2 regions of the Hydrogenophaga sedimenti genome follow, and region 2 is predicted to be linked to the other one. Evidence: predicted binding sites of a transcription regulator. Region 2 holds the regulator's gene; the other holds the start of a gene.
The links. Region 2 encodes sigma-54, which starts transcription at its own class of promoters, with help from an activator protein. Its sites were predicted from a motif close to TGGCANGNAANCTGCTTT; they were not measured.
Positions count from the first base shown of each region.

Region 1: pedF (cytochrome c-550 PedF) is a predicted target of sigma-54. The motif match lies at 8,611-8,628, and genes of this name have one in related genera.

Region 1 covers NZ_JBPZHA010000009.1:196,951-208,514, forward strand. The annotation lists partial or broken gene ACS5NL_RS16015 (xanthine dehydrogenase family protein molybdopterin-binding subunit) at 1-1,033, shown strand, start outside; partial or broken gene ACS5NL_RS16020 (FAD binding domain-containing protein) at 1,079-1,840, shown strand; gene ACS5NL_RS16025 (AAA family ATPase) at 1,914-2,834, shown strand; gene ACS5NL_RS16030 (vWA domain-containing protein) at 2,853-4,037, shown strand; gene ACS5NL_RS16035 (SRPBCC family protein) at 4,077-4,694, shown strand; gene ACS5NL_RS16040 (XdhC family protein) at 4,738-5,814, shown strand; gene ACS5NL_RS16045 (helix-turn-helix domain-containing protein) at 5,910-7,019, shown strand; gene ACS5NL_RS16050 (substrate-binding periplasmic protein) at 7,125-8,015, opposite strand; gene pedF (cytochrome c-550 PedF) at 8,072-8,569, opposite strand; gene ACS5NL_RS16060 (sigma-54-dependent Fis family transcriptional regulator) at 8,977-11,037, shown strand; gene ACS5NL_RS16065 (MBL fold metallo-hydrolase) at 11,014-11,564, opposite strand, start outside.
Region 2 covers NZ_JBPZHA010000001.1:530,390-541,953, reverse strand. The annotation lists gene ACS5NL_RS02520 (THUMP domain-containing class I SAM-dependent RNA methyltransferase) at 1-1,039, opposite strand, end outside; gene ACS5NL_RS02515 (RNA polymerase factor sigma-54) at 1,166-2,791, opposite strand; gene lptB (LPS export ABC transporter ATP-binding protein) at 2,804-3,586, opposite strand; gene lptA (lipopolysaccharide transport periplasmic protein LptA) at 3,583-4,233, opposite strand; gene ACS5NL_RS02500 (thiol:disulfide interchange protein DsbA/DsbL) at 4,371-5,009, opposite strand; gene ACS5NL_RS02495 (SPOR domain-containing protein) at 5,084-5,794, opposite strand; gene argS (arginine--tRNA ligase) at 5,809-7,482, opposite strand; gene ACS5NL_RS02485 (PsiF family protein) at 7,629-8,063, shown strand; gene ACS5NL_RS02480 (HTH-type transcriptional regulator ArgP) at 8,194-9,099, opposite strand; gene ACS5NL_RS02475 (LysE/ArgO family amino acid transporter) at 9,211-9,840, shown strand; gene ACS5NL_RS02470 (flavin monoamine oxidase family protein) at 9,855-11,534, shown strand; gene ACS5NL_RS02465 (carbon-nitrogen hydrolase family protein) at 11,539-11,564, shown strand, end outside.

The sequences.
Region 1 (11,564 bases), on a different contig from region 2:
CAAGGCCGCCAGCGCCGCCAAGGGACTGCTGCGCGGCATCGGCTACAGCTCGTACATCGAGGCCTGCGGCATCGCGCCGTCGAACATCGCGGGCGCGCTCGGTGCGCGGGCCGGCCTGTTCGAGTGCGGCGAAGTTCGCGTGCACCCGACCGGCAGCGTGACCGTGTTCACCGGCTCTCACAGTCACGGCCAGGGCCACGAAACCACCTTCGCGCAGGTCGTCGCGGCTCGCCTGGGCATCGCGGTCGACGCGGTGGACGTGGTGCACGGCGACACCGGCCGCGTGCCCTTCGGCATGGGCACCTACGGCTCGCGCTCGATCTCGGTCGGCGGCGCGGCCATCATGAAGGCGCTGGACAAGATCGAGACCAAGGCCAAGAAGATCGCGGCCCACCTGATGGAAGCCAGCGACGCCGACGTCGAGTTCGCCAACGGCGAGTTCACCGTCAAGGGCACCGACAAGAAGGTCACTTTCGGCCAGGTCGCGCTGACCGCCTACGTGCCGCACAACTACCCGCTGGACAAGCTGGAGCCGGGCCTGAACGAAACCGCGTTCTACGACCCGACCAACTTCACTTTCCCGGCCGGCACCTACATCTGCGAGGTCGAGATCGACCCGGCGACCGGCAAGACCCGCGTCGACAAGTTCACCGCGGTCGACGACTTCGGCACCATCATCAATCCGATGATCGTCGAGGGCCAGGTGCACGGCGGCATCGTGCAGGGCATCGGCCAGGCGATCCTCGAAAACTGCGTCTACGACAAGGAGACCGGCCAGCTGCTCACCGGCTCGTTCATGGACTACGCCATGCCGCGCGCCGACGACTTCCCCGAGTTCAAGATCGGCACCATCTGCACCCCCTGCACCCACAACCCGCTGGGCACCAAAGGTTGCGGCGAGGCCGGCGCGATCGGCTCACCACCAGCAGTGATCAACGCCGTGCTCGACGCCCTGCATCCGCTGGGCGTCAAGGAATTCGACATGCCCGCTTCGCCCGGCCGTGTCTGGGAAGCCATCCAGTCTGCCAAGGCCCGACCGCAGGAGGACCTCATGTACACATTCACCCTCGACAAACCCGCGACCCTGGCCGACGCCACCAAGGCGGCCGCCGGCGGCGCCAAGCCCCTGGCCGGCGGCCAGACCCTGCTGGCCTCGATGAAGCTGCGCCTGTCCGACCCGGGCAACCTGGTCGACCTGGGCGGCGTCAAGGAGCTCGCCGGCATCCGCAAGGAAGGCAACGCGCTCGTGATCGGCGCCATGACGCGCCACGTCGATGTGGCCACCAGCGCCGACGTCGCCGCGACCATTCCCGCCCTCACCCACCTGGCCGGCCACATCGGTGACAAGCAGGTGCGCGCCATGGGCACCATGGGCGGATCGGTCGCCAACAACGACCCCTCGGCCTGCTACCCCAGCGCCGTGCTCGGCCTCGGTGCCACAGTGCACACCACGAAACGCAAGATTGCAGCCGACGACTTCTTCCAGGGCATGTTCACCACGGCCCTCGAAGAGGATGAGCTGATCACCGCGATCAGCTACCCGGTGCCGAAGAAGGCGGCCTACGTGAAGTTCAACCAGCCGGCCTCGCGCTTCGCGCTGATCGGCGTGTTCGTGGCGCAGACCGACAGCGGCGTGCGGGTGGCCGTGACCGGTGCGGGCAACGGCGTGTTCCGCCATGCCGGCCTGGAGGCCGCGCTCAACGCCAGCTTCACCGCCCAGTCCGCCGCCGGCGTGAAGGTCAGTGCCGACGACTGCGGCGCCGACATCCACGCCAGCGCCGCCTACCGCGCCAACCTGATCAACGTGCTGACCCAGCGCGCCGTCGCCCAGCTGTCCTGATTTCCGGCTGTCACCGCCAGGGCCCCGTGTTGAACGACCCGGGGCCCTTTTTCCGCCACACCTTCCTCCTTCCATGACCGCCTTCCCTTCCATCGACGCGCTGACGCAGGCCCTGCAGGGTGCCGGGTACTACGCGGACCGGCGCCTGGCCACCGCCGTGTTCCTCGCGTTGAAGCTGCAGCGCCCGCTGCTGCTCGAAGGCGAACCTGGCGTGGGCAAGACCGAGCTGGCCAAGGCGCTGGCGGTGGCGCTGCAGCGTGAGCTGCTGCGCCTGCAGTGTTACGACGGGCTGGAGCAGCGCGAAGCACTCTACGAATGGAACTACGCGGCCCAGCTGCTGCACATGCGCGCAGCCCAGAGCCGGCTGGAACACGCACCGGCCGAGGACGTCGCCCAGATCGAACGCGAGGTCTACCAGGAGCGCTACCTGATCAAGCGTCCGCTGCTGGCAGCGCTGCAGACACCGGCTCCCGGCGCGATGCTGCTGATCGACGAGGTCGACCGCGCCGACGAACCCTTCGAGGCCTTCCTGCTCGAATACCTGGGCGAATACCAGGTCAGCATTCCCGAGCTGGGCACGGTGCGCGCAGCGTTCGCGCCGGTCACCATCCTCACCAGCAACCGCACCCGCGAACTCAACGACGCGGTCAAGCGCCGCTGCCTCTACCACTGGCTCGACTACCCCGAGCGCGAGCGCGAACTGGAGATCGTGCGCGCTCAGGTGCCGCAGGCCTCGGCCGAACTCTCGGCGCAGGTTGCCGAGGTCGTTGGCCGGCTGCGCAGCCAGCCGTTCGCCAACGCCTTCCAGCGCTCGCCGGGCATCGCCGAAAGCGTCGAATGGGCCAAGGCCCTGGTCGCGCTGGACACGCTGGCGGTCGACCCCGAGGTGCTGGCCGACACCGCCGGCATCCTGTTCAAGCAGCGCGAAGACGTCGCAGCCCTCACCCGCGACATGGCCGCCGAACTGCTCAGGCCCGCGGACACCCCCGCCTGATGGCCCCGCGGATTCGCCATGCAACTCGGTGACGCACGGAGCGGCAAGCTGGCCGACAACATCGCCGGCTTCGGGCGGGCCCTGCGCCGCGCCGGCGTGCGGGTCGACAGCTCGCGCATCGCGCTCGCGGCCTCGGCCGCACTGGCGGTCGGCCTGGAGCGCAAGGAAGACGTGAGCGCCGCGATGGAGGCGGTGCTGGTCGCGCGCGAGCAGGACCGCATGGTGTTCCGCGAACTGTTCGACACCTACTTCCGCAACCCAGAAATCGCTCAAAAATTGCTGTCACAACTGCTGCCCTCCGCCGAGGGCAAGGCCGAGCCGAGCAAACGCCGTCCGCGCGTGCGCGAAGCCCTATCGCCGCAGAAAGCCTACGGCCACCAAGCCAAGCCCAAGGAAGAAGACCAGAAGGTCGAGTTCGACGCGGCCATGACGGCCAGCGACATCCAGCGCCTGCGCCACGCCGACTTCAACGCCCTCTCGGGCAAGGAGTACCGGCTGGTGGAGCGGCTGGCGCGCGACATCCGGCTGCCGCTGCCGACCTACGACGCACGCCGCACACAGCCCGGCGAGAAAGGCGCGCGGCCACACTGGCAACGCGCCATGCACCGCGCGGTGCGGCACGGCGGCGAGCTGATGGAGCTGCCCCGGCTGGCGCGCCGAGAGCAGCCGCTGCCGCTGATGGTGCTGGTCGACGTGTCGGGCTCGATGGAGCGCTACACCCGGTTGCTGCTGGCCTTCCTGCACGCGGCGACGCGGCACCACCGGCGGCGCGACGTGTTCGCCTTCGGCACGCACCTCACCGACCTCACGCCCGCGTTCAAGCTGGCCGACACCGACGAGATGCTGGCGCACGCCAACGAGGCCATCGCCGACTTCGCCGGCGGCACACAGCTCGGCGCGGCGCTGCAAACCCTGCGGCACGATCACGCCCGGCGCCTGGTCGGGCGCCGCACCCTGGTGCTGGTCGTCAGCGACGGCCTGGACACCGGGGAACCCGAGGTGCTGTCCGACGCGCTGGCCTGGATGCGCCGCCGCTGCGGCCGCCTGCTCTGGCTCAACCCGCTGCTGCGTTTCGACGGCTACGCCCCGCTCGCCCGCGGCGCCGCCGCGCTGCACACCCACGCGCACGGGATGCTGGCCGTGCACAACCTCAGCAAGCTCGAAGACCTGGCCGCCAGCATCGCGGCCGTGCTGCGCCGCTGACCCCTTCATCCCATACCCACAACAAAGAGGAACCATCCCATGGACATGCAAGGCAACCGCTCTCTCGCCATCTCCCAGCGACAGGCCTGGGATGCGCTGAACGACCCCGAGGTGCTCAAGGCCTGCATCCCTGGCTGCGACAAGGTCGAGGCCAGCGGCGACCACCAGTACGCGGTCGGCATGGCGCTCAAGATCGGCCCGGTCGCGGCCAAGTTCGCCGGCAAGATCCTGCTCTCCGACATCGTCCCGCCCGAGTCCTACAAGATCAACTTCGAGGGCCAGGGCGGCGTGGCCGGCTTCGGCAAGGGCACGGCCGAAGTCAGGCTCACGCCCGCCGGCACGGGCTGCGAACTGGACTACAAGGTGCACGCCACCGTCGGCGGCAAGGTCGCCCAGTTGGGCCAGCGACTGATCGACGGCACCGCGAAGTCGATGGCCGAGGACTTCTTCAAGCGCTTCGACGAGGCGATGCAGAAGGCCCATCCCGAGGCCTATGCGGCGCGCGACGCGGCGCAGGCGGCGGCCGAGGCCCCTGCCGCCGACGCTGGAGCTCCCCCGGCGGCGCCTGCTGCGGCGGCCCGGAGCGGTGGCATTCCGACCTGGGTCTGGGTCGCGGGCGCGGCCGTGCTGCTGGCGCTGTGGTGGTTCAATCGTTGAGCCTCCCCCCCCGACGACGACCGCCTCGCCCCGGAGACCTTTCATGGAAAACCTCGACATCACCGTCCTGCGCCAGCTGCTGCAATGGCGGCGGCAAGGGCGCCGCGCGCTGCTGGCCACGGTGATCCGCACCTGGGGCTCGTCGCCCCGGCCGGTCGGCTCGATCATGGCCCTGTGCGAAACCGGCGCGGTCGTCGGCTCGGTCTCGGGCGGCTGCATCGAGGACGACCTGATCTACCGCTACCGCCGGCACGCCGATGCGCAAGCCGCGACGGCGACGCACGACATTCCCGATGGTCCGCCCGAGCGCGTGAAGTACGGGGTCAGCGCCGACGAAGCCCACCGCTTCGGCCTGCCCTGCGGCGGCACGCTGGAGCTGATGCTCGAATTCAACCCCGATCCGGCGGTGCTGGCCGCGCTGGTGCAGGCACTGGGCGAAGGTCGCCTGATGCTGCGCTGCACCGACCTGGCGAGCGGCCAGGTGACGGTGGCGCCCTGCGAGCGGCCCGAAGCCCTGAGCGACGACGGCCAGATCCTGCGCAACACCTTCGGCCCCGAGTACCGCATGCTGCTGATCGGCGCCGGCCAGCTGGCCGAGTACCTGTCGACCATGGCGGTCTTCTGCGGCTTCTCGGTCACCGTCTGCGACCCGCGCGAGGAATACCGCGGCGGCTGGAACGTGCCGGCCGCGCAGCTGGTCACCGGCATGCCCGACGACGTGGTGCGCGAATTCGCGGTCGACCGGCGCACCTGTGTGATTGCCCTGACCCACGATCCCAAGCTCGACGACCTCGCCCTGCTCGAAGCCCTGGACACCGAAGCCTTCTATGTCGGCGCCATCGGTTCGCGCCGCAACAACGAGGCGCGCCGCGCCCGCATGATCGAACACTTCGACCAGACCGACGAGAGCCTGGCCACGATGCGCGGGCCGATCGGCATCTACATCGGCAGCAAGATGCCTTCGGAGATCGCGGTCAGCATCATGGCCGAGGTGCTGGCGGTGAAGAACGGCGTCGCCCTGCCCCGCGATACCCAGGTCGGTCCGGCCAAGGACCGCATCCAGCCCCGGGACGACCAGCCCGATGCGCCGGTCTGTTTCACGGGAACGCGTGGCACGTGATTTGCGGAACAGGTGCTGCGCAGGCGCAGGGGTCGACAAAGTGTTCACCCCTGTCGCAATCTGCAACACTACTGTCCCCGATCGCAGAGGCCGACGTGACCCCTAACGCACAGACTCCCACGCCCCCCGACCAGCGACTGGCCCTCATCGAGCGCGCCCGGCATGCCGTGCTGGACGCCCGGGAGAACGGACCGACGCCCTGGCTGGCGCCCTCGATCGAACGCTCCTGGCGGCGCTGCCTGGCGATGGGACACCAGCCGCAGCAGCGGGTGGTGTTCGAGCCGGTGAACACCAGCGACATGCGGCTGGCGCTGGAAGCCACCAAGCCATTGATCCAGGCCGCGACGCCAGTGATCCGCTCGCTGTCGCGCGCCATGGTGCACACCCGCTACTTCGCCATCCTGACCGACGCCCGCGGCACGGTGATCGATGTCGACGGACCGGTCGACCGCAGCAATCCCCGGTCGGCCGCGATCGCCCGGGTCGGCGTCGACCTGTCGGAGTCGGCCGTCGGCACCACCGCCATCGGCACGACGCTGACCGACCAGGAGCCGGTCTGGCTGCACCGGGGCGAACACTTCTTCAACGACACCGGCGTGTTCAGCTGCGCCGGCGCCCCCATCTGGGGGCCGGATGGCCACTGTGTCGGGATGCTCGACCTGACCGGCATCGACGTGGCCGAGCAGCCGGCGCTCAAGCACCTGGTGACGCAGTCGGCTCGCAGCATTGAAAACGCGCTGACCACCTCGCGCCCGCACCGCCTGCTGCTGCGCCTGAACTGGCCGGGCCGGGTGCTGGGCGACGACAACGACGGACTGGTCTGCGTCGACGACGAAGGCCGGATCACCGGCGCCAACCGGGCCGCCACCGACATGCTGGGCCTGATGCCGCAGCAGGGAGCGATGCATTGCAGCGAAGTGTTTGCGGTGCCGACCGACAGCCTGTTTGACGCCGCGCGCTCGCAGCGCCAGGCCTTCGAGGTACCGCTCTGGTCCGGCCTGCGCCTGCAACTGCTGGCCCAGGGTCCGGGCCGCGTCACCGGCGCCGCCCGCCCGGCCAGCCACAGCATGCCGCTCAAGGACGTCGAGGCCGCCCTGATCCGCCGCGCCGTCGAAGACGCCCGCGGCAACGTCATGGAAGCCGCCCGCGCCCTGGGCATCAGCCGAGCAACCGTCTACCGCAAGCTCACCAGAAAAAAAGCCTGATCGCTTCGATCAGGCTTTTGGGGTCCAGGATGCCGCGGAACCGGCTCCACCGGGCTGCAGGCATCGCCCCCTGGGGGGTGACGCGCGCAGCGCGGCGCGGAGGGATCAAGGCGCGGTCAGCGTCAGTCCATGCTGCTTGAAGATCGCCAGCATCTCGCCGCTCTCGCGGATCGCCTTCATCGCGGTGTCCAGCGCTTCGCCCAGGTTCTTGTTGGACGACTTGATCGCCAGTCCCACCGGCCAGCCGTTGTCGACGATGCCGTTGTTGAAGGTGATCTTGCTGATGCGGAACTGGGCCGCGGCCGCCGGCTGGCGCGACAGCACCGACTCGGCCTGCGCGCGCGAAACGAAAGCGCCCACGGCCTTGCCATCGAGCACCGCCTGCGCCGCTTCGACACCGGAGTTGAAGATCGCAACCTGGTTGCGCAGCAGACCGCCGCCGTAACCCATCAGGACGCTGGCGGCACCGGAGCCCTTCTCGGCCGCCAGGGCCTGGCCCTTGAGGTCTTCGGGCGAGGCCGCATCGGCCAGCCGCCGCGTGTCGTGCAGCAGCACGTTGGACTGGCGCATGTAGGGCGAGATGATCGCGACCTGCGGGTTGGCGTTGGCCAGGTACCGGTCGGCCGGCACCTGCAGCATCACGTCCGCCGGGCCGTAACCCAGGTAGTGGCCGCGCCAGACCATGTTGCGCAGGTCGTCTCCCATGTTCTCGCCCGCGTCGAACGGCAGCAGCGAAAGCTTGAGATTCATCTTGCGGGCCAGCGCCTCGGCCAGCGAGACGTCCAGCCCCTTCATGTCGGCGACCGGGCCGCTGGAGAACGGCGCGTTGTCCTTGTAGACGGCGACCTTGAGCGTGCCGGTGGCGCGCACGCGCTCCAGATCGGTCAGGTCGGTCTGCGCCAGCGCCGGCCAGGGGGCGGCCAGCAGCGGCAGCAAGGCCAGGGCTTCGCGGCGGCGCAGCCCCTGGCGTTGTGCTTTCTTGGAGGTATCGGTCATGGGTCTTGTCTCTGTCTCTGTGTGTTCTGGTGCTGCGGCCCGGCCGAATCCCGGGTTCAGGGAACGCGGCGGGTCTCGATGTAGGTGCGGATCGTCCAGATCGCTTCCTGCGAGAGTGTCGCCTCGAACGGCGGCATGTAGACACGGCCGTCGCGGGTGCGGCCACGGCGCACGGTCGAGAGGAAGTAGTCGTCCATTTCCTTGAAGCAGGCGGCCTTCTTGCCGGCATCGGCCAGACCCAGGCATTCGCTGTCGATCTTGCGCAGGTCGGGCGCGATGCCGCCGGAGATGGCCTCCAGGCCATGGCAGCGCGCGCAGTTCTGGTTGAACGCCGAGGTGCCGATGCGCAGCGCTTCGGCGCGCGCCGGGCTCTGTTCGTTGTAGGGGTTGGCTTCGAGCCACTTCTCGCCCAGCTGGGGCAGGGTGTGGGTGTCGACCGCCTGGGGCGTCACGTCACCGTGGGCCATCACCGAAACGGCGCCCAGGGCGGCGGCGGACAGCACCAGGGCCTGGGCTGCACGACGCTGGAAAAGGGAAGAAAAAATCGACTTCATGGGGTTGTCTCCGGAATCAAAAAAGGTCACTGAGACCCTGAAAAGCAATAAGCAGGCCACGACCGCACCCACCGCAGGAGCCAAGTCTGGCCGCAGACCCCGGTCAGGTGACACCGGAAAAGTGTTCCAAATTGAATCACCCGTCTGTGCCAGAGGGGTCGGATGTGACACCCGCACCCCACAAGCCCACCGGATGGTGATGGCCGGGGAATTGCTTTGTACCGAAAGGAGGCATCTGCCACGACCTGTTTCATTCGGGGATTCCCGCTGTTGATTCGTGGCACAGATATGAAGAAAATCACATGACCCAAGACGACAACGACAATCAGCCCATTCAGTCCGGCCCGCAAGAGCCGATGTGGACAATGGATTACTGGGGGGGTTTCCCTTCAGACTCAGGAGACAACATGAGTGCCGCCACGTACACGCCCTCCGGCGGGGAGCGTGTCGACATGCCCCCTTCGGTCGGAAACCCGGTCGGTCGCGACGCCATCGGTCAGTCGCACCAGCGTTCGCGCGCCTATGGCATCACCGAACAGTCGGAACCGGATTTTTCCAGCCCGCTGCGCGGCGACCTGACCAATGCACTGGACGAGAACCGGTTCCTGTTCCAGCACGCGGCGCCGGTCATGGAAACGCTCTACGACCAGATCGCCAACACCCACAGCATGGTGCTGCTGACCTCGGCCAAGGGCATGGTGCTGCACTCCCTGGGCGACTCGGACTTCCTGGAAAAAGCCTCGCGCGTGGCCCTGATGCCCGGCATGGACTGGTCCGAAAGCACCAAGGGCACCAACGCGATCGGCACCGCGCTGACCGAAGAGGAAGCGCTGACGGTCCACGGCAACCAGCACTACCTCAACGCCAACAAGTTCCTCACCTGCTCCTGCTCGCCGATCTTCGACCCCTATGGCCAGGTGATCGGCGCGCTGGACGTGACCGGTGACCAGCGCAGCTTCCACCAGCACACGCTGGCGCTGGTGCGCATGTCGGCGCAGATGATCGAGAACCACATGTTCGCCGACATCTTCCCGAAGGCGATCCGGGTGCACTTCCACACCCGCTCGGAATTTCTCGGGACGCTGGTCGAGGGCATCGCGGTGTTCTCGCCCGAAGGTCGCTTCATCTCCGCCAACCGCAGCGCGCAGTTCCAGATCGGCCTGCCGTTCGCCGCGCTCAAGGCCCACACGTTCTCGTCGCTGTTCGGCATCCCGATCTCGTCGCTGATCGACCTGTTCAGCGGCACCCTGCCCACCCCCAAGCAACTGGTGCTGCACAACGGCGTGGCGGTCTGGTGCCGGGTCAAGGTCAAGGCGGCCAACCCCTGGTCGGCCGATCGCTCCGCGCCGGTCACGCCGCAGCAGGCCGAAGAACAGGCCGCCGCCGCGCCGACCCCGGCCCCGGCGGTCCGGCCGGTGCCGCGCAAATCGCACCTGTCGACGCTGCAGTACCTGGACACCGGGGACCCGCAGGTGTCGGCCGTGATCCACAAGCTGCGCATGGTCTCGGGCAAGGACATCCCGGTGATGATCCTGGGCGAGACCGGCACCGGCAAGGACCTGCTGGCGCAGGCCATCCACGGCGACTCCAACCGCTCGGGCCAGCCCTTCGTCTCGGTCAACTGCGCCTCCATCCCCGACAACCTGATCGAGTCCGAGCTGTTCGGCTACGAAGAAGGTGCCTTCACCGGCGCCCGCAAGAAGGGCTCGATCGGCAAGATCCTGCAGGCCAACGGCGGCACGCTGTTCCTCGACGAAATCGGCGACATGCCCAAGCACCTGCAGGCGCGCCTGCTGCGCGTGCTGCAGGAACGCAAGGTCAGCCCGCTGGGCGCCGGCAAGGAGGTCGATGTCGACGTCGCCATCGTCAGCGCGACCCACAAGAACCTCAAGGACATGATCGCGCGCGGCGACTTCCGCGAAGACCTCTACTACCGCCTCAACGGTCTGGTGGTGCGCCTGCCGGCGCTGCGCGAGCGCACCGACTTCGACCTGGTGGTGCAGAAGATCGTCAAGTCGCTGGCCGAGACCGGCCAGCACATCGGCATTGCGCCGCCGGTGATGGACATCTTCAAGCGCTACCACTGGCCTGGCAACTTCCGCCAGTTGCACAACCTGCTGCGCACGGCGGTGGTCATGGTGGGCAACGACGGCCTGATCGACATGGTCCATCTGCCCGACGACTTCCTCGAAGAACTCGAGCACGGCCTGCCGCACCCGATCGCCCAGCGGCTGAGCACTCCGATCCAGGTCAGCGAGCCCTCGTCGCTGCCCGAGTTTCCCAGCACGCCGCCGATGCCCGAACCGGCGGTGGACGGACAGAAGCTGCAGGACGTGGCCCTGAGCGCGATGGCGCAGATGCTGCGCCAGCACAAGGGCAATGTGTCGGCGGCGGCCAAGGCGCTGGGCGTCTCGCGCAACACGATCTACCGCAAGAAGAACCTGCTACCGCCCGACGTCCTGGGTTGAGGGCAGCCGGTCCATCCACTCCGGCTCCAGTTCGCGCCAGGCGCGCAGCACGTTGAAACCGTGGCGCGCCCCGTAGCCGGCCCAGTCGCTGAAGGCCGGCAGCGCCACACGCCCGGTGTCCTGCGGCTGCACGCCCTCGTCCATCGCCCGCAGCGTGGCCTCGCGCAGCGCCTGCAGATAGGCGCGTGTCGCGGGCAGGGCCGGCGGCGGTTCACCGTCCCCGGGTGAACTCGACCAGACGGTGGAAATCAGATGGCGCGGCGCCAGCGCCTGCAGACGGTCCAGCGCGGGCAGCCAGCCCTGCAACTGCCCCTGCGCCAGCTCGGGCACACGGTCCTGGTACGCCAGCCCGCCGGCCCACAGCACCCTGGTCCGCGACTCCCACAGCACCAGATCGCCCTCGGTGTGGCCGTGTTCCACACGCATCACCCGCAGCCGCAGGCGCCCCACCCGCAACAGCTCGCCTTCGGACAGCGTGCGCGTGGGCAACACGATCTGAGTCCCGGCCATGGCCCGCTCTCCGGCGC
Region 2 (11,564 bases):
GTGGCGCGCGGCCACCGCGCTCGACGGCGCGCTCCTGCGCATTCTGTCCGGCCACACCGGCGGCCGCGATGCGCTCGCCATAGGGCGGGTTCAGCAGCATCACGCCGGGTCGATCCGTCGGCGGCATGCGCTGCAGCGCGTCGCCGCCACGCAATTCCATCGCGAACGCCACGCCCGCGCGTTCGGCGTTGCGCTGCGCGAAGTCGACCATGCGGAACGCGACGTCGCTGCCGAACACGATGGGCTTGCGCCCGGCCGGCCAGTCGCGGCGCTGTTTCGCGGCCTCGTCCTTGAGCGCGTGCCAGACGTGCGGCTGGAACGGCAGCAGCTTCTCGAACGCAAAACGGCGCTGCAGGCCCGGCGCCACGTGCAGCGCGATCTGCGCCGCCTCGATCGCCACCGTGCCGCTGCCGCAGCAGGGGTCGTACAGCGGCACGATGTCGTCCAGCGTGGCCGCCTCGGCGCCGTTCCAGCCGGTCGCCGCGATCATGGCCGCCGCCAGGGTTTCCTTCAGCGGCGCATCGCCCTTGTCCTCGCGCCAGCCGCGCTTGAACAGCGGCTCGCCCGAGGTGTCGATGTAGAGGCTGACGGTGTCGGTGGTCAGGTGGGCGTAGAGCCGCACGTCGGGCCAGGTGGTGTCGACGCTGGGCCGCTCGCCGCGCCTGTCGCGAAAGCGGTCACAGACCGCGTCCTTGATCTTGAGCGCCGCGAAGTTCAGGCTCTTGAGCGGGCTGTGCTGCGCCGTGATCTCGACCTTGATGGTCTGCTGCGGCGTGAACCAGATTTCCCAGGCGATCTCGCCGGCGGCCTGGTACAGGTCGTTCTCGCTGCGGTAGCCGCCGTGCCAGAGCTGCACCAGCACGCGCTGCGCCAGCCGGCAATGCAGGTTGAGCTTGAGCGCGTCGCGCCACGAAGCCTGCAGCGCCACCCCGGCGCGCCACTTCTGCACCTCGGTCTCGCCGGTGATGCGCGTGACCTCGGCGGCCAGGTAGTCCTCCACGCCCGCGGCGCAGGGGAGGAAGAGTTGAAGCTGGTTCATGAATGGAAACCTAATGGACAAACACAGCACGTTCGGCACAGACCCCTTCCAGCGTGCACCACGGAACCGGCTTTGCCGGGCCGTTGGTGCAGCCCCCTGGGGGGTGACGCGAAGCGGCGCAGGGGGTTACAAAGCTTTGCGCAGGTTCGCGGGCGCGATGCGCAGCGCCTCGCGGTATTTCGCGACCGTGCGGCGCGCGCACTCGATGCCCTGCTCCTTGAGCAGGTCCGAGAGCTGGTTGTCCGACAGCGGCTTGGACGGTTCTTCGGACGCGATGAACTGCTTGAGCAGGGCGCGCACCGCCGTGCTCGACGCGTTGCCACCGGTCTCGGTGCCCAGGCTGGAGCCGAAGAAATACTTCAGCTCGTAGGTGCCGAACGGCGTGGCCATGTACTTGGCGGTGGTGACGCGGCTGATGGTCGATTCGTGCAGGCCCAGCTCGTCGGCGATCTCGCGCAGCACCAGCGGGCGCATCGCCAGTTCGCCGTGCATGAAGAAGTTGCGCTGGCGCTCGACGATGGCCGAGGACACGCGCAGGATGGTGTCGAAGCGCTGCTGGATGTTCTTGATGAACCAGCGTGCTTCCTGCAGGCGCTGCTGCATCGCGGCGTGACCGGCTTCGCCGCCACCGTCGCGGCCGCGCCCGCGCATGGCGTTCGCGTAGACGTCGTGCACCCGCAGGCGCGGCATGACCTCGGCGTTGAGCGTGACCTTGAAGCCGCGGCCGGCGCGCGTGACGATCACGTCGGGCACCACCACGTTGCGTTCGACATCGACAAAACGCCGGCCAGGCTTGGGCTCCAGCCGCGCGATCAGCGCCAGGCCGGAGCGCACGGCCTCGTCGTCCTGTCCGGTGCTCGCGCACAGGCGCTTGACATCGCGCTTGGCGATCAGCTCCAGCGGCTGCTCGCAGATCGCCAGCGCGGCCCGCGCCGCGGGCGTGTTGCGCAGTTCCAGGATCTGCAGCCGCAGGCATTCGCCCAGATCGCGGGCGCCGACGCCGGAGGGCTCCATCTGCTGCAGCCATTGCAGCGCCGTGCCCAGCCGCTGCTCGATCGCCTCGACTTCTTCGAACGGCGGTTCGGCTTCGGCCGGCGCCGAGGCGGTCAGGTGCCAGCAGGCCCGCGCCAGATCGTGCAGGCTCTCGTCGAGGTAACCGTCGTCGTTGAGCGACTCGATCAGGAAATACAGGGCCGCAGCATCTTCGTCCGACAGACGCAGGCAGCGCGCCTGCTCGTGCAGGTGGTCCTGCAGGCTGACCGGCTCGCGGGCCAGTTCGGCCGCGGTCGCGGTTTCGTCGTCGCCGCCGGACGCGTTGTTGTTGCGCGCCGGCGCGTCGCCGCCCCACTCGCTGTCGTCGGGCGCCATCTCGACCGTGCCGTCGCCTTCCCAGCTCTCTTCCACCGGGGACGCGCCGTCGAGCCGGCTCTCGACCTCGTCGGCGCCCCCGCTCTCGGACGACTCCGTGGACGAGCTGCGTGTGTCGGCGTCGGGCAGGCGCGGCTCCGGCGCGGTTTGTGCCGCCTCCGCCAGTTGGTCGGCGGCCACGACCGGCGCATCGGCAGCCTCGACGCCGAACTCTTCGCGTTCGGCCGTTTCTTCCCCGCGGTCGAGGAAAGGGTTCTCGTCGAGCATCTGCTCGACTTCCTGGGCCATTTCGAGCGTCGACAGCTGCAACAGCCGGATCGATTGCTGCAGCTGGGGGGTGAGGGCGAGATGCTGCGAGACCCGCAGCGAGAGACCTTGCTTCATCCGCTCAGGGCATCACATGCGGAAGTTTTCGCCGAGATAGACGCGGCGCACCTCGGCGTTCTCCACGATCTCGGCGGTGGTACCGCTGGCCAGCACCTGACCATCGCTGATGATGTAGGCGTGGTCGCAGATGCCCAGTGTCTCGCGCACGTTGTGGTCGGTGATCAGCACACCGATGCCACGCGACTTGAGAAAGCTGATGATGTGCTGGATTTCCAGCACCGCGATCGGGTCGATGCCGGCAAAGGGTTCGTCCAGCAGGATGAACCGCGGACGGGTCGCCAGCGCACGGGCGATCTCGACCCGGCGGCGCTCGCCGCCCGACAGCGCGGGCGCCGGCGAGAGACGCAGATGGTCCACCCGCAAGTCCTTGAGCAGCTCGTCGAGGCGGCCACGGATCTCGTCTTCCGACAGCCGCTCACCCTGCTCGTTGTGCTGCAACTCCAGCACGGCGCGCACGTTCTGCTCGACCGTGAGCTTGCGGAAGATCGACGCTTCCTGCGGCAGATAGCCCAGACCCAGTCGGGCGCGCCGGTGGATCGGCAGGGATTCGATGCGGGCGCCGTCGAGCAGGATCTCGCCGCCGTCGGCCCGCAGCAAGCCCACGATCATGTAGAACGACGTCGTCTTGCCGGCACCGTTGGGTCCGAGCAGCCCGACCACCTCGCCCTTGTCGACCGACAGCGAGACGTTCTTGACCACCTTGCGGCTGCCGTAGGCCTTCTTCAGACCATGGACCTCCAGGCGGCTCTGGCTCGCCACGGCGCCCGGTGGGCTGGCGGAGGTTCCGCTCACTTCTTGGGCTCGGTGATCTTGACGCTGGGGCGCAGCGTGGCCGGCTCGGCCGACGGCTGGGGAGGCGGCGTCTTGCCCGCTTTTTCCTCTTCGGGAATCGGCGTCAGCATGGCGCGCACACGGCCGGACGGGTTGGCCGCCGTCTTGCTCTCGGCGCCGCCCTTGACGGTGAAGACCTCGGTCTGGCTGTTGTAGAGGATCTCGCTGCCCACGCTCTGGTCATTGAGCTGCGTGCCACGGTAGCGGCGCAGCACGGCGCGGCCGGTGAACAGCACGGTCTGGGCCTTGCTGTCGTATTCGATGCGGTCGCCTTCGCCTTCGATCCACTCGTCCAGGGCTTCGCGCTTCTGGCGGAAGAATCCGGGGGTGGCGGGCGTGCCCACCAGCAGGCCGAGCTGGTTGCCCTGGGTATCCTGGCGCACGTCCAGCTTGGAGCCGCGCATCACGATCGTGCCCTTGGTCAGCACCACGTTGCCATTGAACACGCTGGTCTGGCGGTTCTCTTCGTAACGCAGGGCATCGGCCTCCACGTTCATGGGCTTGTCCTTGTCGGCTTTTTCCGCCTGCGCCGCCCAGGGGGACAGCAGGCCGGCGGCCGCAACAAACAACCAGGCGATCGGACGGGAGGGTTTGACGTGTTGGTGCATGGCTTTTGGGGGCACAGATCTTGCATTCATTGTAGCGGTGCCAAGCGCAATTCGTGCCCTTGACAAGAGACGATTCCTGTCCGGAAACGGCAAGGCCCGCGCAGGGCGGGCCTTGTGCGGTGCCGGCGGACCGACGATCAGCCCTTGCGGGCCTCGGCGATCAGCGAATCGGCCACCAGCAGGGTCTTGGGACCCTGGCCGGGGATGTAGAAACGCCCGGCGATGCCCAGGGCCGGCGTGCCCTCGACCTGGTAGGCGTCCTGCAGGCCGACGGCCTTCTGGGCCGACTTGACGGCCGCGCCGTCGTAGATGGCAGTGAACTTCTCGCGGTTGACGCCCTGTTTCTCCACCCAGGCCAGGATGGCCGGGGTCGTGGTCAGCGGCAGGCGCTCTTCGTGGTACGCCTTGAACACCTTGCCGTGCAGCTGCTCCAGCAGGCCCATGGCCTCGAGCGTGAAGTACAGGCGCTGCATCGGCACGAAGTTCTGGTTGAAGGCCACCGGCATGCGGCGCACGGTCACATGCGGCGGCTGCTTCTTGATCCACTCGCTGAACACCGGCTCGAAATTGAAGCAGTGGATGCAGCTGTAGGCGAAGAACTCGACCACTTCGACCTGGCCCGCCGGGCTGTCGGTGGGCGCCGGCTTGGCCAGCCTGGTGTAGTCCGTGCCTTCCTTGAAGGCCACGCGCTGGGCCAGGGCGGGCGACAGGCCCAGACCCGCCGCGGCGGCGGCACCGGCGGCCATCAGGCCGCGGGAAAATTCTCGACGTTGCATGGATTCAAACTCCTTGAAAAGACCCGGTTCAGGCTCGCCCGACCGGGAAAAGTTCCCCCGGGGCCGGCGCAGGCTCAGCGCTGCACCCGCACCAGCGCGGCTTCGACGCCATTGGTTTCGAGCTGCTCCCGCGTCGCGTCGGCCATGCCCTTCTGGTTGAAGGGCCCCATGCGGACCCGGTACACCTGACGCCCGTTCTGCTCGCGTTCGGTGATCGAGGCCTCCATGCCCAGCATGGCCAGGCGCGCCTTCTGCGCCTGCGCCTCTTCGGGCGACTTGAAGGCGCCGGCCTGGACAAAGTAGCTGAACGGATCGGCACCCGCGGCCGGTGCCGGATCGGCACCCGGCGCACCGGTCTTGGCCTTCACCAGATCGCCCAGCGGGTCGGCACCCGGCTTGGCAGACGCGGTGTCCTTGCCATCCTTGGCGGCATCGGGCTTGGCTGCGTCGGGCTTGGCGGCGTCTTTCCCGTCCTTGTTGTCCTTGCCATCCTTGGCCACGGCAGCGGCCTCGGTCTCCGTGGTCGCGGCGGGAGCCGGCGGCGTGGGCAGTGGCGGAGCCTTGTTGACCAGCCCGGCGTTCGGGTTCCAGCCCTTGTTGCGTTCGGCCTCGGCGGCATCTTCGGCCGGCTTGCGCGTCACGCCCCGGTCCACGAACGGCACCGGCACGCGGGTCACGTACACCGCCACCGACAGGGCCAGGCCCAGACCGATGAGCAGGCCGACCACGAAGCCGACCAGGGTTCCGCCGCCTTGCGCTTGCGCCTGAGAAAGAAGTTTTTTCATGGAATCGGGGGATCTCACATCTTCTGCGGGGCACTCACGCCCAGCACTGCCAAGCCATTGTGCAACACCTGCGCGGTCGCCCGGACCAGCGCCAGGCGCGCCAGCTTGACCGCTTCGTCGTCCACCAGGATGCGCTCGGCGTCGTAGTAGCTGTGGTACGCGGCGGCGAGTTCGCGCAGGTAGAAGGTCACATCGTGCGGCGCGAAGTCGGTGGCCGCCGAGGTCAGCATGGCCGGGTACTTGGCCAGCAGCAGCATCAGCGACTGCGCGGCCGGCGAGTCCAGCGGCGACAGGTCGACACCCGCCAGCGTGGCCGCGTCACCGCCCCACGAAGCCAGCACCGAGCAGATGCGCGCATGGGCGTACTGCACGTAATAGACCGGGTTGTCGTTGTTCTTCTGCACCGCCAGATCGACGTCGAAGGTGTATTCGGTGTCGGGCTTGCGGGACAGCAGGAAGAAGCGCACCGCGTCCTTGCTGGTCCATTCGATCAGGTCGCGCAGGGTCACGTAGCTGCCCGCGCGCTTGCTGATCTTGACCTCTTCGCCCCCACGCACCACACGCACCATGGTGTGCAGCACGTAGTCGGGGTAGCCCTCGGGGATGCCCACGCCCGCGGCCTGCAGGCCGGCGCGCACCCGCGCAATCGTGCCGTGGTGGTCGGTGCCCTGGATGTTGATGACCTTGCTGAAACCGCGTTCCCACTTGCTGATGTGGTAGGCCACGTCGGGCACGAAGTAGGTGTACGAACCGTCGCCCTTGCGCATGACGCGGTCCTTGTCGTCGCCGTAGTCGGTGGACTTGAGCCACAGTGCGCCGTCCTGCTCGTAGGTCTTGCCGGCCTCGACCAGTTTCTTCACCGTCGCGTCCACGCGGCCGCTGGTGTAGAGGCTGGATTCGAGGTAGTAGTGGTCGAACTTGACCTGGAAGGCCTGCAGGTCCAGGTCCTGTTCGTGGCGCAGGTAGGCCACGGCGAACTGGCGGATGCTGTCGAGGTCGTTCACGTCGCCGCTGGCGGTGAATTCGCGGTCGTCGGCGTGCACCGTTTTCTTCGCCAGGAAGTCGTTGGCGATGTCCTGGATGTAGTCGCCGTTGTAGGCCGCTTCGGGCCATTCGGCATCGCCCGGCTTGAAGCCCTTGGCGCGCAGCTGGGTGCTGGTGGCCAGGGTGCCGATCTGCACGCCCGCGTCGTTGTAATAGAACTCGCGGTGGACGTTCCAGCCCTGGGTGCTGTAGAGGCTGCAGATCGCATCGCCCAGCGCGGCCTGGCGGCCGTGGCCCACGTGCAGCGGGCCGGTGGGATTGGCGGAGACGAACTCGACCATCAGGCGCTGGCCGTTCGAAGGCTGGACTCCGAAGCCCTGCGCCGCCTCCAGCACCTCCCTGACGATCTGCTGCTTGGCCGCGGGCTTCAGGCGCAGGTTGAGGAAGCCGGGACCGGCGATCTCGATGTCGGCCACCCACTGCTGGTAGACCGGCAGGGCCAGCAGTGCGGCCTTGAGCGATTCACCGACCTGGCGCGGATTGAGCCTGAGCGGCTTGGCCAGCTGCATGGCGGCCGTGATGGCGTAGTCGCCATGGGCAGCGACCTTGGGCGATTCGAAGGCGGCCTTGTCGCCGGCGCCGGGCGTGAGCTGGTCCAGCGCATGAGCGAGGCCGGCCAGCAGTTCCTGTTTGATCTTGAGCATAGGGCAGCGATTTTAGGTGGCGGGCGGGCCGACACCGCCGGACGGTGCACTGGAAAACCCGGGGCGCCCCGTCAGAAAGCCTTAAGAAAAAAAGGTGTATCGTGCCTGCGCCCGATCCCGGGCTCATCCCTACCCAAAGGCAAGACATGAAACATCTGCTGACCCTGATCGCCCTGACTGGTTCCCTTTCCATGGCCATGGCCCAGACCGCAGCCCCCGCTGCTGCCCCGGCCAAGGCGCCTGCCGCGGCTCCTGCCGCTGCGGCAGCACCCGCCGCCAAGGCCCCGGCGGCCGCGCCCGCCGCCGCACCGGCTGCCGCCGCTGCAGCTGCCCCGGCCGCCGAAAAGAAGCCGACCGAGCAACAGAACCGCATGAAGACCTGCAACGCCGACCCGAAGGCCAAGGCCCTCAAGGGCGACGAGCGCAAGACCTTCATGAAGGGCTGCCTGTCCGGCGATGAAGCCGCCGCCGGTGGCAACAGCCAGCAGAACAAGATGAAGACCTGCAACGCCGACGCCAAGACCAAGGCACTCAAGGGCGACGAGCGCAAGAAGTTCATGAGCACCTGCCTCAAGGGCTGACCCCCCTGCGCCGCTGACGCGGCTTCCCCCCTGCTGCGCGGGGGGACCACACCTGCGGCCCGGCGAAGCCGGTTCCGCGGTGTGACTGGGCAAGGCACCTCGCTCCTGCTGCGCCTTGCCGTGCAGACCACTAGTTTGATTTCTGCGGCAGTGCGGCGTGCGCCGCGTCCTTGACCGCCTGTGTAAGCCGTTGTGCCGACAGCGGTTCGCGCGCCCAGTGTTGCCAGTACAGGGCCACGTCCACCGTCGCGCCCGGCAGCAGTTCCTGCATCCCGGGCCGCCCCGGCAGATGCTGTTCGGGCACCATGCCCCAGCCCAGTCCCAGTTCGATCGCTTTCTCGAAGGCGTCCACCGCCGGTGCGTAGTGGCGCGGGTAATTGGGCTGGCTCAGGCCGAAGTGCTGTTTCAGGAACGCGTCCTGCAAGGCATCCTTGCGGTTGAAGATGATGGCCGGCAGGGCCAGCAGCTGGTGCGGTGACACTGCACCGGAAGGCGTGCGGCACTGCGCGACCATTTCGGGCGCCGCCACGCAGCAGTAGCGCGCCACGCCGAGCGGTTCGGCCACGCAGCCGCGCATCGGCTCGGCCAGCGCCGTCACGCAACCGATCACATCGCCACTGCGCAGCAGCGCGTGCGTGTGGTCCTGGTCGTCGATCACCACATCCAGCAACAGGCGGTGCCGCTGCAGCAGCGGCGCCACGCCGGGCAGGAACCAGCCGGAGACCGAATCGGCGTTGATCGCCACGCTCAGGCTCTGCCAGCCATCGCCGGCCCGCGCCGCATCGCCGCGCAGTCCGGCCAGCAGATCGGTCTCCATCAGCCGCACCTGCTTCACATGCGCCAGCAAGGCCTGCCCGGCCACGGTCGGACGCACCGTCTTGCCGCGCACCAGCAGGCGCTGGCCCAGTTGCTCTTCCAGCGACTTGATGCGCAACGACACCGCCGCCAGGGTCAGGTTCAGCGCCTGGGCGGCCGGCCCGAAACCGCCGTGTTCGACCACGGCGGCCAGGGCATCGAGGGGGCGGGCGTCTAGCATGAATCAATTATTTCTTGAGTGATCTCATTTTAAGTTGAATCCATTTAACAAAAGACCGGAAAGGCACACACTGCCGCCATCGCATTCCTTCTTTCCACGGATTCCAGAACCATGACCCTCGCTTTTCCCACCTTCACCTCCGGCATGGTGCTGAGCCTCTCGCTGATCATGGCGATCGGCCCGCAGAACGCGCATGTGCTGCGCATGGGCCTGCAGCGCCAGCACCTCTGGCTCACCGTGGCCGTCTGCGCGCTGGCCGACGTCGTGCTGATCTCGCTGGGCGTGCTGGGTCTGGCCCAGCTCGGCGGCCTGTCGGACAAGCTGCTGGGCGCGCTGGTCGGCGCGGGTGTGCTGTTCCTGGGGGTGTACGGCTGGCAGGCGTTCCAGCGCTTCCTCCATCCGCGCCAGCCCGCCGAGGCCTCCCAGGGTCACCACACCCCCGCCCCGGTGACGCAGCGCCAGGCCATCCTGTCGGCGCTGGCGTTCTCCTGGCTCAACCCGCACGCCTGGCTGGACACCGCCGTGCTGATCGGCACCGCCTCGCTGGCCTACGGCCAGGGCAGCAAGGTGTTCGGCCTGGGCGCCGCCACCGGCTCGCTGGTGTGGTTCCTGCTGCTGGGCGCCGCCGCCTTCTGGCTCGGACGCCGGCTGAATTCGCTGCACATCTGGCGTGTGCTGGACGGCGCGGTTGCGCTGATGATGTGGGGCACGGCCGCCTGGCTGCTGGCCGGACTGATCTGACCGAAGGAGCTGCGATGACCACCACCCGCCCCGCCGACGCCCCCGTCACCATCTTCGGCCCGGACTTCCCTTTCGCCTACGACGACTGGCTGGCGCACCCGCAGGGCCTGGCCACGCTGCCGGCCAGCGCGCACGGCACCGAGGTCGCGATCGTCGGCGCCGGTATGGCCGGCATGACCGCGGCCTACGAGCTGATGAAGCTCGGCCTCAAGCCCGTCATCTATGAAGCCTCGCGCATGGGCGGGCGCCTGCGCTCGCAACCCTTCGAAGGCGGCCAGGGCGTGGTGGCCGAGCTGGGCGGCATGCGCTTCCCGGCCTCATCCACTGCCTTCTTCCACTACGTGAACCTGCTGGGCCTGCAGACGAAACCCTTCCCCAACCCGCTCACGCCCGCCGCGGGCAGCACCGTGGTCGACCTGGAAGGCCAGACGCACTACGCGCGCACGCTGGCCGACCTGCCGCCGCTGTTTGCCGAGGTGGCCGAGGCCTGGGCGGGCGCGCTGGCAGAGCTGGGTTTCGGCGACCTGCAGCAGGCGCTGCGCCAGCGCGATGTGCCGACGCTGAAGGCGCTGTGGGACCGCCTCGTGCCGCTCTGGGACGACCGCACCTTCTACGACTTCGTCGCGCAGTCCGACGCGTTCTCGAAGCTCTCGTTCCGCCACCGCGAGGTGTTCGGCCAGGTCGGCTTCGGCACCGGCGGCTGGGACTCGGACTTTCCCAACACCATGCTGGAAATCCTGCGCGTGGTGCTGACCGGCTGCGACGAAGACCAGCACCTGATCGTGGGCGGCGTGCAGCAGGTGCCGCTGGGTCTGTGGGCGCACGCGCCCGCGCAAATCGCGCACTGGCCGGCCGGCACCACGCTGGCCCGCCTGCACGGTGGCGCCACGCGGCCGGGCGTCACCGCCATCCGGCGCGTGAAAGAGGGCGAAGCCGCCGGCCAGCTGGCCATCACCGACAGCTGGGGCACCGAGCGCCGCTACCCCGCCGTGCTGGTGACCTGCCAAAGCTGGCTGCTGACCACGCAGATCGCGGTCGAAGAATCGCTGTTCTCGCAGAAGCTGTGGATGGCGCTGGACCGCACCCGCTACATGCAGTCGAGCAAGACCTTCGTGATGGTCGACCGCCCGTTCTGGAAGGACCTGGACCCCGCCACCGGCCGCGACACGATGAGCATGACGCTGACCGACCGGCTCACGCGTGGCACCTACCTGTTCGACCACGGGCCGGACCAGCCGGCCGTGATGTGCCTCTCCTACGCGTGGATGAGCGACGCGCTCAAGATGCTGCCGCACCCGCCCGCCCGGCGCGTGCAGCTGGCGCTGGACGCGCTGCGCAAGATCTATCCCACGGTGGACATCGCCGGCCACATCGTCGGCGACCCGATCACGATTTCGTGGGAAGCCGACCCCTATTTCCTCGGCGCCTTCAAGGGCGCCCTGCCCGGCCACTACCGCTACAACCAGCGCATGTACGGCCACTTCATGCAGGACACGCTGCCCGCCGCCGAGCGCGGCATCTTCCTGGCCGGCGACGACATCTCGTTCACGCCGGCGTGGGTCGAGGGCGCGGTGCAGACCTCGCTGAACGCGGTCTGGGGCATCGTCCACCAGCTGGGCGGGCGCTGCGCGGCCGACAACCCCGGGCCGGGCGAACTGTTTCCAAGCCTTGGCCCGGTGGCCCTGGCGGACTGACACGATGAAAGACCTGACGCTGGCGCTCTG